Regions from separate parts of the Lysinibacillus sp. FSL L8-0126 genome, predicted to be linked through region 1. Evidence: riboswitches for the same ligand, from Rfam matches in the RefSeq annotation. Region 1 holds a riboswitch; the other holds the start of a gene.
The links. A riboswitch is a leader RNA that binds a small molecule or an ion and turns the genes downstream of it on or off. The one in region 1 is predicted to bind FMN.
Positions count from the first base shown of each region.

Region 2: it holds a riboswitch for FMN, as region 1 does, so the genes downstream of both, ribE (riboflavin synthase) here and MHI34_RS00905 (ECF transporter S component) in region 1, are expected to answer to the same signal.

Region 1 is NZ_CP152028.1:179,206-186,884, forward strand. Features, by position in the region: gene MHI34_RS00885 (NUDIX hydrolase) at 1-277, shown strand, start outside; gene MHI34_RS00890 (sporulation protein Cse60) at 322-507, opposite strand; gene glnA (type I glutamate--ammonia ligase) at 589-1,923, opposite strand; gene MHI34_RS00900 (sodium-dependent transporter) at 2,113-3,459, opposite strand; gene MHI34_RS00905 (ECF transporter S component) at 3,646-4,233, opposite strand; FMN riboswitch at 4,453-4,640, opposite strand; gene MHI34_RS00910 (RNA polymerase subunit sigma) at 4,797-6,077, opposite strand; gene sigX (RNA polymerase sigma factor SigX) at 6,074-6,628, opposite strand; gene MHI34_RS00920 (ATP-binding protein) at 6,686-7,679, opposite strand, start outside.
Region 2 is NZ_CP152028.1:4,585,269-4,592,947, forward strand. Features, by position in the region: gene MHI34_RS22295 (histidine phosphatase family protein) at 1-245, opposite strand, end outside; gene MHI34_RS22300 (ATP-binding protein) at 342-1,649, opposite strand; gene MHI34_RS22305 (spore germination protein) at 1,971-3,413, opposite strand; gene ribE (6,7-dimethyl-8-ribityllumazine synthase) at 3,548-4,015, opposite strand; partial or broken gene ribB (3,4-dihydroxy-2-butanone-4-phosphate synthase) at 4,070-4,660, opposite strand; gene ribE (riboflavin synthase) at 4,685-5,323, opposite strand; FMN riboswitch at 5,554-5,679, opposite strand; FMN riboswitch at 5,796-5,921, opposite strand; gene MHI34_RS22325 (YibE/F family protein) at 6,285-7,409, shown strand; gene MHI34_RS22330 (YibE/F family protein) at 7,406-7,679, shown strand, end outside.

The DNA.
Region 1 (7,679 bases):
TGGTAAAGAAGCAGCGGAAGATTTTAAGGCTTGCTGTATTCGAGAGGTTTATGAAGAAACGGGCTATATAGTAGCTATTCTAAAAGAAATTTATTGTAAGCAGAACGAAGCTGTGGAAGTTCATTACTTTGAAACAGTTATGATTGACGGACAAATGATGATTCATGATCCTGACGAATTAATTTATGACATTGCTTGGCAATCAAAAAATGAAGTGGCCCAATTGTCATTAACTTTTCCAGAAGATCGTGCCTTTCTTTTATCTTTATTTCAATAAAAAAGTCACGTCTTAATGACATGACTCATCTCAAGTACATATTGCTAATCGTTTTGTTGATAAATAATTAAAGCAGAATGGATGACTGTCTGTTCGCCAATATAGAGCGTATTGTATTTGATATCAAGTATTAAAAAGCTTCTTAAATCTACTAAAGCCCGGTTAATGTCATGTTCAAATTGCACAATATCATTGTTTTGAATGGTCACAACCTGGGTCGTTTGTGTCATTGCCCACACTCCTTTTCTCTAATAATAGATGAAAAGAAAGGAAATGTAAAAGTGTTGGAGCCAAAACAGCTCCAACGCTTTTTAGTACATCGTTAAATACTCCTCACGTTCCCAGTTGTGGACGCGTGTGCGATATTTATTCCACTCAATTTCTTTGGCGACTGTAAATTTATCATAAATATGATCGCCTAGTGCATTACGAACAATGGTATCCATCTCTAATTCAATCAACGCATATTCTAATGAGGAAGGTAAGCTATCAATTCCGTTCAACTCTCGCTCTCCTGCTGTCATTTTATAAATATTACGATCTACTGCTGCAGGTGGCGTTAAATCTTTCCGTATACCATCAAGTCCAGATGCTAAAATAACAGCCATTGCTAAGTATGGATTTGCAGCTGGATCAACTGAACGCAATTCAATTCGAGTAGATAGTCCACGAGCTGCTGGAATACGAATTAGTGGTGAACGGTTTTGAGCAGACCACGCGACATAACAAGGAGCCTCATAGCCAGGCACTAGCCGTTTATAGGAATTAACAAGTGGATTCGTAATAGCGGTAAAGCCGTGTACATGCTTTATAATCCCTGCCATAAAACTACGTGCCGTTGCACTTAATTGTAAGTCTGCATGTTCATCATAGAAGGCATTTTTATCACCTTCGAATAATGATAGATTAAAATGCATTCCTGAGCCGTTTACACCGAATAATGGCTTCGGCATAAATGTTGCATGGAGACCATGCTGTGCAGCAATGGTTTTTACGACTAACTTAAACGTTTGTATGTTATCACATGCCTCAATGGCACTAGCATACTTAAAATCAATTTCATGCTGACCAGGTGCGACTTCATGATGGGAGGCTTCAATTTCAAAGCCCATTCCCTCTAACTCTAAAACGATATCACGACGACAATTCTCTCCCAAATCTGTCGGTGCTAAATCGAAGTAGCCTCCACTATCATTTAACTCTAGTGTTGGATGCCCCTTATCATCCAGTTTGAATAAGAAGAACTCTGGCTCTGGCCCTAAATTAAAGGAAGTAAAGCCTAACTCCTCCATTTCCTTTAAAACGCGTTTCAAATTGGAGCGCGGATCTCCTTCAAACGGCGTTCCATCTGGTCTGGCAATATCACAAATAAAACGAGCCACCTTGCCTTTCTCAGCAGTCCAAGGGAAAATCACGAATGTATCAAAGTCAGGCTTTAAATACATATCAGATTCCTCTATACGCACAAAACCTTCAATGGATGAACCATCAAACATGACTTTATTATCTAATGCTTTTTCTAACTGACTGACAGGGACTTCCACATTTTTGATTGTTCCTAATATATCTGTAAATTGTAGGCGAATAAATTTCACATTTTCTTCCTTTACTCGGCGTATAATATCTTCTTTTGTGTAATGTTTCATTCTTCACCACTCCAATGTAAATTTAGTTAACATACGTTTTTATAACTGTTCTTAAAATACATGAAAATTGAAATTCACGCAATAGATATGTTAGGTTTTATAACATAGTTTTTTTAGAATATATTTATCTTGATTTTCGATGCATAAAAAAAGTGTATCCATTTCCACAATGGATACACTTTTTTTATTTTAATATTGTAATAGCATATTAATGAACACAACTAGAATAACGATCGGTACAACGACTAACATTAACATACGATATGTTGCATAATAGCCCTGTCCTAAGTGACTACCCATTAACAGTTCTTTCCTTACAAATTCCTTATCCACTATGTGGGCAATAAAAATCGCAATGAATAAATTTCCTAATGGCAGCATTATATTCGACACTAAAAAATCAGTGGCATCAAAAATACTTTTCTCAAAAATGGTTACATCCGATAAAACACTAGAAGAAAGTGCCGCTGGAATAGCCGCAATCAATACGACTACACCAAGTAAAAGCGTCCACATCGGACGAGATTTCTGACTATGTTCCATAAATGCCGCTACGATAATCTCATATAAACTAAATGATGACGTTAATGTAGCAAATAAAAATAGCAATAAAAACATCGCTAAAAATAATTCTCCAAACGGCATTTGACTAAAAGCTGTCGGCAGCACCATGAACAACAAGCCCGGTCCCGCGGCTGGCTCTAAATCAAAGGCAAACACAACAGGGAAGATTGCTAAACCCGCTAAAAATGATACAAGCACGGTTAAGAGCACAACAGAACCTGCTGAATTCGGAAGGCTGACATCTTTTTTTAGATAGGAACTATATGTAACAAGACAAGAAAATCCTACAGCTAATCCAAAGAATGATTGTCCTAACGCTTCTAATAATGCCCTACCAGTAATATTTGAGAAATCAGGCCATAAGAAGAATTTCACTCCCTCCATTGCGCCATCTAATGTAACAGCACGCACAACCAGAACAATGAACATCACAAAGAGTAACGGCATCATCCATTTATTCGCCTTTTCAATACCATTTTGTACACCTAATGAAATAACGAGTACGTTAGCTAATGTAAACAAAGCTAAACCTACTAGCGTAATCCATGGTGTACCTATAATTTTTCCAAATAGTGCAGCTGGATCAATCGCAGGATCTATCACAGCGCCAGCAACACCTAGCCCGCTGTAAATAAAGATCCAACCTCCAACAACACTATAAAATGTTAATAATAAAAAACAACCTAGCACACCCATTCGGCCAATCCAAGCCCATCCCGTTTTTGTCGGAGCAACCTTTTTATACGCGGTTACCGCCTCCGATTGTGTACCACGCCCTAAAACATACTCGGACAATAGCATTGGCAACCCTATTAATAACGTAAATAACACAAAGATTAGGAAGAATGCACCTCCACCACTTTGCCCCGTTACATACGGTAGCTTCCAAATTGCTCCTAGTCCAATCGCAGCACCCGCTGATGCTAAAATAAATCCTAATTTACTAGACCACTGTCCCTTTTTTTCACTCATCTCTTCAAACTCCTCAAACTTTCTAAACTCCCCTCTATTCTACATGAAAATGTGTTCTTCGACTAGATTATAATAATAAAGCACTAGAGCACGAACATTTTCTACTACTTTTTTCTAATTTTATTCGTCCCATCACTTCTTCCCACAAAAAAAACCTCGAGCTAACTACTCGAGGTTTATGGTCCATTATTTTGCTATATACATAGAGCGCTGGCGGTCGATCCATTTGCGCATTGTAGTAAATAAAAACGCCATAATAGCTGTTAATAAAATACCTTTTACAATATTAAATGGTAAAATTCCAGCGACGATCATTTTATAAAGGGAGTCACCTACAACAGGTTCCATACCAAGGAAATATGTGTACATCGGTAAAAATACAACATAGTTCAAAACGCTCATTCCTACTGCCATCACGACTGTTCCTGTCGCTAAACCTCCAACAAGACCAGCAGTCGTTTTAAAACGATTAAAAATAAAGCTAACTGGCAAAATAAATAAAATGCCTGTTGTAAAGTTGGCAATATGCCCTACTGGCACACCTGTTGGCGTACCCGAGAAAATCCAATCCAACACATTTTTAAATAATTCTACTAAAATACCAGCTACAGGTCCCATTGTGATGGCCGCTATTAATGCAGGCATATCACTAAAGTCCACTTCCAAAAATGCTGGGAACGGCGGTATTGGGAAATTAAAAAGCATTAATAAAAACGAAATACTGCTCAGCATACCAATCGTAATAAACGATTGAAGTTTAACATTTTTCTTCATAGAAAACTCTCTCCTCTTTGCTGATTCAATCTCGCAAGAAGAAAGGTGACGATCTTTCAATTGTTAGCATGAAAAAACCCTTATGCATTAAAAAGCACAAGGGAGAAAGGCATGACGAATAAGCGTCAATCTAAACTATTTTTTGAGCACTATTTTAAAAGCCATACAAAAAAAGCGCTCGGTCATAGTTCATTTCATAACAATGAATGACGATCGTACCTCCATCTTCTCCCATCCAGACTGTAACTGTCGGCCTTGGAATTTCACCAAGTCAGCCATGCAAATAAATTTGCACAGGTCGCGGGCTAAAGAGTTTTGCCTAAACCATTCGAGTTAATGAATAAACATTAACGGTTTAGCACTCTATTACCGCCGGTCGGGATTTTCACCCTGCCCCGAAGATGAATCACTATTATTTTATACTACAGTTTTACTATAAAGAATTATCAACAAAAAGTAAATAGTTCTGCTCAAAAAACCTATTAGACTTGTATGCATTGTAAAAAAAATGGAGCATCCTCACCGAACAGGAATGCTCCATTTCTTATTGTTATTTTCTTTGACTAAGGCATATATTGCTTATTTGGCCCTACAGGCTTTGGTAAAAACATTTTTAAATCAAAGCCCTCCCAGCTTTCTTGGACAACATTATTTAGGCGTAATTGTTGGTCAAAGCTAGCAGCCGTTAACATCATGGCCTCAATCAGTTGTGTGGCACGAATCGGTTCCATTGATGTTAAATCAAGCGGAAGATCAAATGTAACGACTACACCCTCTGCTTCCTCTGTGACCGTATATGATACGTTTTCAGGAACAACCGACACATAGACATCATCATTTTTATTTTTCATCAGTGTGAGCGCCTCTGTGACATTTGCAAATGTTTGACGGAAATCTGGTGATAAATATTCTGCACCTGTACCATCTTGATATATATAATAATTATAATGCTTGGCGTTCGTTAATGACATAGGTGGACTTGGCTCACCTTCTTGAGAAAACTCATAAGGTGTTCCATCTTCATTTTGAATCTCAACTTCTGTATATTCAGAATCAGAGAATGTATCCTCCAAAGTTCCTTTGTACTCATTGACAGTAGCAGAAGCAACATCATAGCTATTGTCCTTTGGCAACACATGGACAAGCTTATCATCCTTCTCCTTCAGCTCACCTTTGTAAGGATGGTAATCAGTAAATCCTTTAGCTTTCTCATCTATTTGAGGCGCGTATTTTTCATACATCTGTAAAGTAGAAGGTTTTTCTGTTCCAAAATCCGTTGCTACTCGCTCATTTGGTATCACATACGTCATTGGTACACTTTCCGCATCTCGCCCTGCTAAGCCAATACGGAAAACGACAGCATCTTTCACATCTTCCTCATAGACAGATGACCGTAAAGATAACATGCGCTCATGCTCTGCTACGATAGGAGATTGGAGTGCTTCGTCTTGCGTAGCAGCCTCCTTTGGAGAAAGATCTTCCTGTAAAGTAGAATAGGTAGCCGTATCGGCAGTACTAGCTTGATCTTTATGTCCAACATCATTATTCATGACCATTGAGCCTACAAGTATCGTTAACGCAAAAACTGCTGCAATGCTCATAAAAATTGGCATTTTACGAAGCTTAGATCGTGTTGTTTGTTCTTCTTGGATGGAGGAATTGCTTTGCTTTTGTTCATCCTCTTTTGGTTGTTGTATCGCTTCTTGAAGGTAACTGTTATCCTGCAAGCGAGCATCTGCCATTAACCGATTTAATATGTCCTCTTTTGAACGGTGGTCAGAAAGCTTAGGGGCATTGTTCAATACATGTTCAAGCTGCTCATCATCAAATGGCTTATGCGTCATTGCCGTTTCGCCTCCTGTTCTCTAATCGGCTGTAGCTGTTGCCTTAAAAATTTTATGGCTCGATGCTGGGTCGTTTTTACCTTAGCTTCTGTCCAATCTAATATTTGAGCAGTTTCTGCAATCGATAAATCCTGAAAATAGCGCATAATAATGACCATTTTTTGGTCGCCTGTACAGTTTTCCAGTGCTGACGCTACTTGCATAAATTCATCACTGGCCTGTAGCATATCTTCCGGTGATGGTGTGGTTGAATGGAGCTGTTCCGTTTCCCAGTCAAAGAAATCAAGTGAATGCTTCTGGCGTACAGCCTGCTTTCTAAAATGATCAATCGCTACATTTTTGGCAATAGCAAAAAGCCATGTTTTCTCACTACTATTACCTGCAAATTGATCATATGAGCGCAATACTCGTACATAAACTTCATGTGCTAAATCTTCAGCCAATGTACGGTTTTTTACTAAATATATTAAAAACTGGAACACGTCTTGGTGATATGCATCGTATAGTCGATGGAACACGGAGTCATTCAAAGCACTCCACCCCCGTTCTATAATATTTGTCGTCTTACATTCGTGAAAGTTACAGCCAATTAATAGCAATACATGTTATTAATCGAACGGTAAATAAAACGTGAAGGTCGTACCTTCTTTCAGCACACTGTCTACCATAATATTACCTGAGTGTGCCTTCACAATATTTCTTGCAATGGCTAAGCCGAGACCCGTACCACCTTTTGAACGGGTGCGTGCCTTATCTGCTTTATAAAAACGTTCAAAGACATAAGGTAAGTCGTCATGAGGAATGCCGTGCCCTGTATCTTGAACAGATATTTTAGCGAATGTTGGTTCCTGCTCAACTTTTACAGTGACTGCTCCTTCATCCGTATGTCTAAGTGCATTATCTACTAGATTTGTGAGCACTTGTTCAATACGATCCTCATCGATATTAATCATGGCATCGTCATTAAATTCACTTTCAAACAATAGACGAACGTGTTTTTCCTTTGCAACCTGTGCAAATTTTTGAGTAATACGTTCGAATGTAGAATTAATCGGTAATTCATCTTTATACAGCGTCATATGTCCCGATTCCATGCGTGCTAAATCTAATAAATCTGTTACAAGACGCCCCATCCGCTTCGATTCATCATAAATGATTTTAGTAATCTCATTACGTTCTTCCTGATCCTGAATAAAATCATCATCCATTAATGCTTCAGAATATCCTTGCAGCATGGCAATTGGTGTCCGTAGCTCATGAGAGACATTGGCGATAAAATCGGATCGTAGTTTTTCTAAGCGATGTTGCTCAGTCATATCACGAATAACAGCCACAGCGCCACGTATCATGTCACCACTATAAAGAGGGCTAATAGTAAATGTATAGTAGTTACCATCCATTTCAATTTCCTCTTCTAGTTTATCCTCAAACATTAGCACATGATCAAGCATATGATACAGCTCTGGAGGAATAGGTTTAGCACTTTGTGAGCCTTTATTGACGAACCATTTTTGCATAAGTCGTTCAGCTGGTGGATTACTTAATAATATTGTAAGGTCACGATTAAATGTAATAACTGCATCTGTCATAGATGTCAAAATA
Region 2 (7,679 bases), 290 kb from region 1:
AGAGCCGTTTCCTTTGTTCGACAGAACGGACTTGCTGTAATGGGCGAAAGGATGGGAATTTGCCAATAACGCAGCATTTGACCATAGTAAACAGCCTCCCTACGACCATGCTCTGATAGGTTTCTTTGATAGCGGCAACTGTGAAACGTGCCATATGCCTGATCTACACCAACTGTGGCCGTTCCATGCCTTGCATATAAATGAAGCCCACCCTTTCTCAATAACGTCAGGAGATCCTTTTCCATTTTTTTCATCCCCTTCATCATAACACTTTCTATTTTGTAATGTATGTCTAACAAATAGAAAAAAGCTCCCTACAATTTGTAGGAAGCTATTTTCAGTTATTTAATGGGAATATGGACAATAGCAGTTGTTTCTAAATGTTTCGATGAGTCGATTGAAATATGACCATTGTATTTATGGACAATTTCTTTCACAATAAATAACCCTTGTCCTCTTATGCGACCCTGCTCATGCCTTTTCGTTGAAAACCCTTGCTTAAATATGTGGTCAGCATCCACAATATTTGGCCCTGTATTAGTAATTTTAAATTCATACTGTACTTCATCAGCTGTACAGCAAATCATAATTTTACGTTGTCCTTCAGGTAATTCAACCGCAGCATCAATGGCATTATCAATTAAATTGGATAGAATCTTGATTAAATCTGTCGTTTTAATCTTATTAAAGTCATTTTGAGAAATGGTAAAGTCCATATCAATATTATGATTTTGAGCGGTTAATTTTTTCGTTTGTAATAAGATGGACAGACCTGGGTGGTCAATATTTAATTTTAAAGACTTAATCGCTTGAACTTCTTTAGATAGTGAAGACAAATATTGTTTTGCTTGCTCTGTTTTTTCTAATTGTAAAAGACCATGTAACACTTGAATATGATTAGTGAAATCATGACGTAATGATGATACCGAAGTAATCAAAGTTTTAATTTCTGCTTGATATGTGTCCTCTGTAGCGCCGACTTCTTTCGCTACCTCTTTTTGATACCATCGTTGTAAAAATAAAAAAGAACCAATGACAATTAAAATAAATACACCATTAAAAATAAAAATAAATAAATTGTCTTCAATGACTTTTCCCTTAATGCCATTTAATGTGTCTGCGCTGATATCAATGCCTAGATACCCAATAATTTTACCATTCTCATCTTTGATAGGTGTACCAACCGATAAATAAGAACCATGTACAGAATCATGAATCACCTCTGTAACATAGGTTTCACCTTTGTAGGCTTTTGCCACTTGCTTTGCTGGGACAGTACAAACCTCTCCTATATCAAAGCCTTTTTTCAGTTCATTTGGCAGCCCCATAATCATCGCACTTGATACTTCTGGATTATCCACCTTCAACGTATAAACAAACAATGCACCTAGTTTTACTCTGGCATCATTTAAATAGCTTCTTACTTCCCAATAATAATCATTCTTCTGTGGATTCTTCAAAAACTGCTGATAAGCAGCTGTATCAATAGAAGAAGCAATGGAGTTGGCAGCCTCTAAGCTTTGATTGGCAATTGACTCTTCAACGGTCTTTTTAATTTTCACATAGGATGTAATGATGTTTAAACTTGTAAACAAACATAATAAAAGCGTTGATAGAATTAATATTAGTTTTATTTTTCGATTTTTCATATAAAACGGGACTTCCTCACCTATAAATATTCTGGAATATCATTATATAATAATTAACTCTATTTTTTGTTTGTAAAGTGAACATTTCTTGATTATCCTACAGAAATGAAAACAGAAAATCCATTTTACTTGAACTCTACTAAAATTACACACCGTAACCAATAGTTTAATAATCCTTTACAAGAAAGTAAACTAAAAAGGTAACTAATAACATTTTATGTCTCATTTCCTATCCTATAAGCTAATGTAATACCTTCCTAAAGCAAAAGTCACAAAAAGATCAGGTACCTACTACAATACCTGATCTTCAATGAAATTTGTTTATTTTTTATTCGAAGTACGTGTTCGATCCTGTGGCTTTAAAAAGGAAGGTCGTCTACTGTAGCCCTTTGATGAAAGTCTTAATAATGATTTTTTTAGATTTTCCTTCTTCAAATGTGCACTAAAATTTAAATAGGGTACACCTAGCACACGCATATTCGCTGCGTATAAGATGATGAAAAATACTGCAATAAAAAAACCAAATAATCCAAAAAAGGCAGAGGCTATAATAATGATTAGTCGAAAAATACTCATGGCTGTTACAAATGATTGGTTAACCAATGTAAAAGCCGCAATACTCGAAATTGCAATGACAACAATCATTGAAGGGCTCGTAACGCCAGCTTTTATCGCTGCATCTCCGATAATTAAACCTCCCACAACACTAATTGATCCACTAATTGCACTCGGAAGACGTAAGTTGGCTTCACGAAACAATTCAAACATAAATAGCATCATTAGTATTTCAAGAATCGTTGGGAATGGCAATCCCGTTCTCGACTCAACAACTGTTGCTAGAAGAAGAAAAGGAAGTTGTTCTTGATGATACGTAGTCAGCGCAAGCCAAAAGCCTGGTGTTAGCATACTAATTAATATCCCAACAATACGAAGCAATCTTTCCATTGAACTGACAATGACAGGAAAATCATTATCCTCACCCGATTTAAAGAGCAACATTATATTCGTAGGTGTGATCAATGCGTAGGAAACACCATCAATCATTATTAGTATTCTTCCCCTAATTAATGCCTGCATAGCAAAATCCGGTCTCCCGGTATAATCATGCCTGGGCAGTACTTTGGCTGTTTGTTCAATTGCTTCCATCAATAAATCACCATTGACAACAATATCCGTATCAATCTTTTGTAATTGTAGACGGATTTGTTCTAGCATATTTAAATTCACAATGTCATCCATATAGAGTACCGCTACAGTGGTTTTGGAACGTCTCCCAATTTCTAATGTTTCTACACTAAAAGAATTAGTGGGCAAACGCTTTCTTAATAAAGCAATATTAATAAAAACATCTTCTATAAAGTCATCTCTTGGCCCTTTGACCACTAATTCTAGCGATGTTTCTCCGGGCTCTCGATTCGGTTTTTTAGAAATATCACTAGAAAATAGTAATTGATTTTCTTCAAAATACAATAATACATGCCCTTTATAGACTCTTGTTATGGCATCCTCTTGCGTTAAAACCTTTTGTAAATAGGGAATGTGTAAATGCTGGTCGATTTGTTCCTCTAACATGTCATCAGCGACATCACTTAATAAGGATTGGACTCGCTGAACAACTACCGTCTGAAGTATTTGTTCGTTGATCATTGCATCACAAGTTATCAAATGTACTGTATATTGCTGAAATTTATATTGTTGAAAAATCACATCAGCAGAGCGTTGAAATAGTGATTTCAACATTTTCAAATTGATCATTTGTTCCATTGATGAAATACTTCTCATCTCCTACTGAGCCATCTCCAGATTAGTACATTTATGAAAAACGATTACCTTCAATAAATACACTTAAGCATATTTTTCCCATGGATGTGCAAAATATTCAAAGAAACATTTGGTCATTATCCAATCATTTTCTTTAGATTAGCCATCTCAATGGCAGACATGGCAGCATCGTATCCTTTATTACCAGATTTTGTACCAGCACGTTCAATCGCCTGCTCAATATTTTCCGTCGTCACAATACCGAAAATAACAGGTACATTGGTTGATAACGATACATTGGCAATACCTTTTGCTGACTCATTACAAACATAATCATAGTGTGTTGTGGAGCCGCGAATAACCGTACCTAAACCAATAATGGCATCATAGTTCTTTGTTTCTGCTAGTTGTTTCGCAATAAAAGGAACTTCAAAAGCTCCTGGAACCCAAGCAACATCAATAGACGCTTCATCAACACCATGTCGTGTTAAGCCGTCCATTGCACCGTCCAATAATTTGCTTGTGATGAATTCATTAAATCGACCTACCACAACTGCAATTTTTAAACCCGTTCCAATTAATTGTGCTTCAAATGTTTGACCCATTGTTCTTTCTCCTTTTTAAATAGAAATTTTATTTTCAGTTGTCAGCAATTGACTGCGGTAAGCTACAAGTGCCTCTATTGATATCATTTTCAAGTCATGCTGTGCTGCGTACTTTATCAATTCCTCAAAGCGTAGCATATGACCATCATCGCCCATGATCTCGCAAATAACACCCACTGGCACGCTATGACAAAGTTTTGCCAAATCGACAGTCGCCTCCGTATGCCCTCTTCGCTCTAAAACACCATTATCCTTCGCAATGAGCGGAAAAACATGACCAGGTCGACGAAACTCAATCGGCTTCGCTTGCTTTTCAATCATTTTTTGTATCGTAAATGCTCGTTCATACGCACTAATTCCTGTCGTTGTATCCTCATGGTCGATACTTACGGTAAACGCTGTTTGGTGATTATCCGTATTGTGCTGAACCATCGGATGTAAATCTAGCTGTTGTGCAAGCTGCTGTGAAATCGGTGTACAAATTAATCCTCTACCATAGGTTGCCATAAAGTTTATAGTTGCTGGTGTCATGAATTCAGCGAGTGCCAGAAGATCTCCTTCATTTTCCCGATCCTCGTCATCAACCACTACAATCATTTTGCCTTGCTTTAAATCCTCAATGGCCTCTTCAATTGCATATAGCACTTTTGTCATCTCCTCGTTCAGTTGTTAAAAACCATGTTGTGCTAAGTAATCTCTCGTAATGGTTGGTGTTGCTTGCCCTTTTTTCAGGTGCTGTAAAATATATTTACCAACTAAATCTGTTTCGATATTCACAATCGCTCCAGCCTTCTTCATGCCTAATACGGTTTCTTTGTACGTATGGGGAATTAGTGAAATCGTGACACTGTTCGTGTCAACATGGAAAAGGGTTAAGCTTGTGCCATCAATCGTAATAGAACCCTTCGGAATGCAAAATTTGGTTAGTTCCTCTGACAATTCGATATCGATATAGACTGCGTTGGCTACTGGACGTTTGCGCAAAATTTTACCGACCCCATCCACATGCCCAGCAACAAAATGACCGCCAAATCGCCCATTAGCAGGCATGGCACGCTCTAAATTCACGGAATCCCCTACCACGAGCTGCTGTAAATTGGTTGCGTTGACTGTTTCAGGCATCACATCCATCGTAAGCGTCTGTTCCGTAAAATATGTCACCGTTAAACAAACACCATTAACCGCGATACTGTCTCCAAGCTTGACATCTTCTGCTATCTTGGCTGATTGAACTGTTATTTTCATACTGTCCCTATCGCTTTGCATGGCTTTTAAAATGCCAATATCCTCTACAAGCCCTGTAAACATTCCATCACCTACTTTTCATTGATTTAGGCTTCTATCCTTCACTTTTGAAGTCTTATCCATCAGTTTCGAAGGTCTATCCGTCACTTCTCTAGTTTTATCCGTCTCCTCCTTCTCTAGCTCTAGCTATCGATAAAAAACAAAAACCCCTTTCAGCAAAGGGGTTTGGGAGTAATAAGACATCAACAAATAAGCCTAATTGAAAACTATTTTTTCCATAGACTGTCATCTCATTTGTTCTTCTCCCATCCAGACTATAACTGTCGGTTTTGGATTTGCACCAAATCAGCTTGCGCTCACGGACTTTGAATTACTTCATCACCGCCGATTGGGAATTTCACCCTACCCCGAAGAACATCTTCTATTCGATTGGCACTAAATAAAAAAACTTCCCAACAAGCTTGTGGGAAGTAGTGTAATAAATGCATAGGAAAATAAACCTTCTAAATTACAATCAATTTAAAAAGCTCGCATTTTTACCCTTCTCCCATCCAGACTATAACTGTCGGTTTTGGATTTGCACCAAATCAGCTTGCGCTCACGGACTTTGAATTACTTCATCACCGCCGATCGGGAATTTCACCCTACCCTGAAGGATTTTTTATTTAGCTAATCTTACGATAACACTATTTTATTCTATTATCCATCCTTCTTTTTAAAAATTTTTCAAAAAGAATTATAGCAGATCAACAATGCATCCAGGTTTTTCGCGTTTGTGACGTCCGCCTGAGGCATTGAGGCAACATGCAATATTATTGCCACAGGAGGCGGCGTTTTTTGATGGTGTTATCAGGTGTTTAATCACTCGTCAGCAAGGGAGTCTTCAGCTTAATATAACAATGACTTGATAAATGTAAACGAAATCATTAAACTGATAACATTTAAACTGTGCATGGAACTTCCCTTTCACTAAAACGTTCCTTTACAAGTGACAATTCAGTCCAGCACTTTGGAGGTCATTTACTTGCTATTTTTTAAAAACATCCCATTGAAGCAAGGTATTTTCTATGCCTTATTAATGCTCTGCTGCGTGCTTTCGATTGTGTTCGTTCATCATAATGAATCATTTTATGATCGACCGATTGCTGAGGTGATAAAAGCTGATGTAGCAGAATCAGAACCAATGACAGATATGTATGATAATGATGATTATTTATTTACACAGCATATTACAGCCGTGATACAAAATGGACCACATAAAGGGCAATCCATCCATTTGACGAATGACTATTCCGCCTCTGGAGCTTTCGATCAAGAATACCGTGTGGGCAATGAAATCTTTGTCTCCATAGATAATCACGCATCACAGTCAGGGCTAACTGGGACCATTCTCGATTTAAAACGAGATCAAACCCTTCTCATGATTGCGTGGATTTTTATTTTTGTCTTACTCCTTATAGGAAAAAGACAAGGCTTGTTTTCCATCATTAGTTTAATTGTTAATGCATTGATTTTATCATTCGCGTTAGATTTATATGTGAAACATGGTAACCTGAGCTTGTTAGTCATCAGTGGTATTTGCGCTCTTCTATTTACGATCATTTCGTTGTTACTGATTAGCGGCTTGAACACGAAAACGTATGCAGCTATTGTGTCTACACTTTTAGGAACCGTTATGGCACTCATCATTAGCTCTGTCGTGATGTGGTTAACTGGTGAAAACGGTCTTCGCTATGAAGAAATGCAATTTTTAACACGCCCCTATCGTACAGTCTTTATGGCTGGCTTATTTATTGGCTCACTTGGGGCTGTCATGGATGTCTCTATTACGATGGCTTCTTCAATCTTTGCTTTATATGAACAAGACCCTACTATTTCTGTGAAGGCACTTAAATCTTCAGGGCATGAAATCGGGAAAGATATTATGGGCACCATTACGAGTATTTTGTTCTTTGCCTACCTTTGCGGCTCCATACCGATGGTTATTCTCTATTTGAAAAATTCTTCTACTTTAGGACTCACGCTGTCCTTGAATCTTTCTTTAGAATTAGCTCGCGCCTTAGCAGGTGGTATTGGGGTTGTCCTCACGATTCCGATCAGTCAGTATACTGCTCTATTTTTCATTAATCGAAAGAGGGTTCAAGAATGAATGTAATTGTGTTATTAGCTTTTATTTTATGTCTATTGATGGTCGCAATTGGCGGGAAGCAAGGTGTACGTTCGTTTCTTTCTTTATTCCTAAATTTCGGTGTGCTCTTTGTGACGATCTTTTTAATGACCAACCCTAAAAATAGCCCCATCATCTTAACGTTCGTTGCCTGTACAATTATTAGTTGTATTAGCCTTTTCTATATCAATAAAACAAACAGTAAAACCATTACAGCATTTATCTCTACTATGGTGACGATTGTTGTCTTAC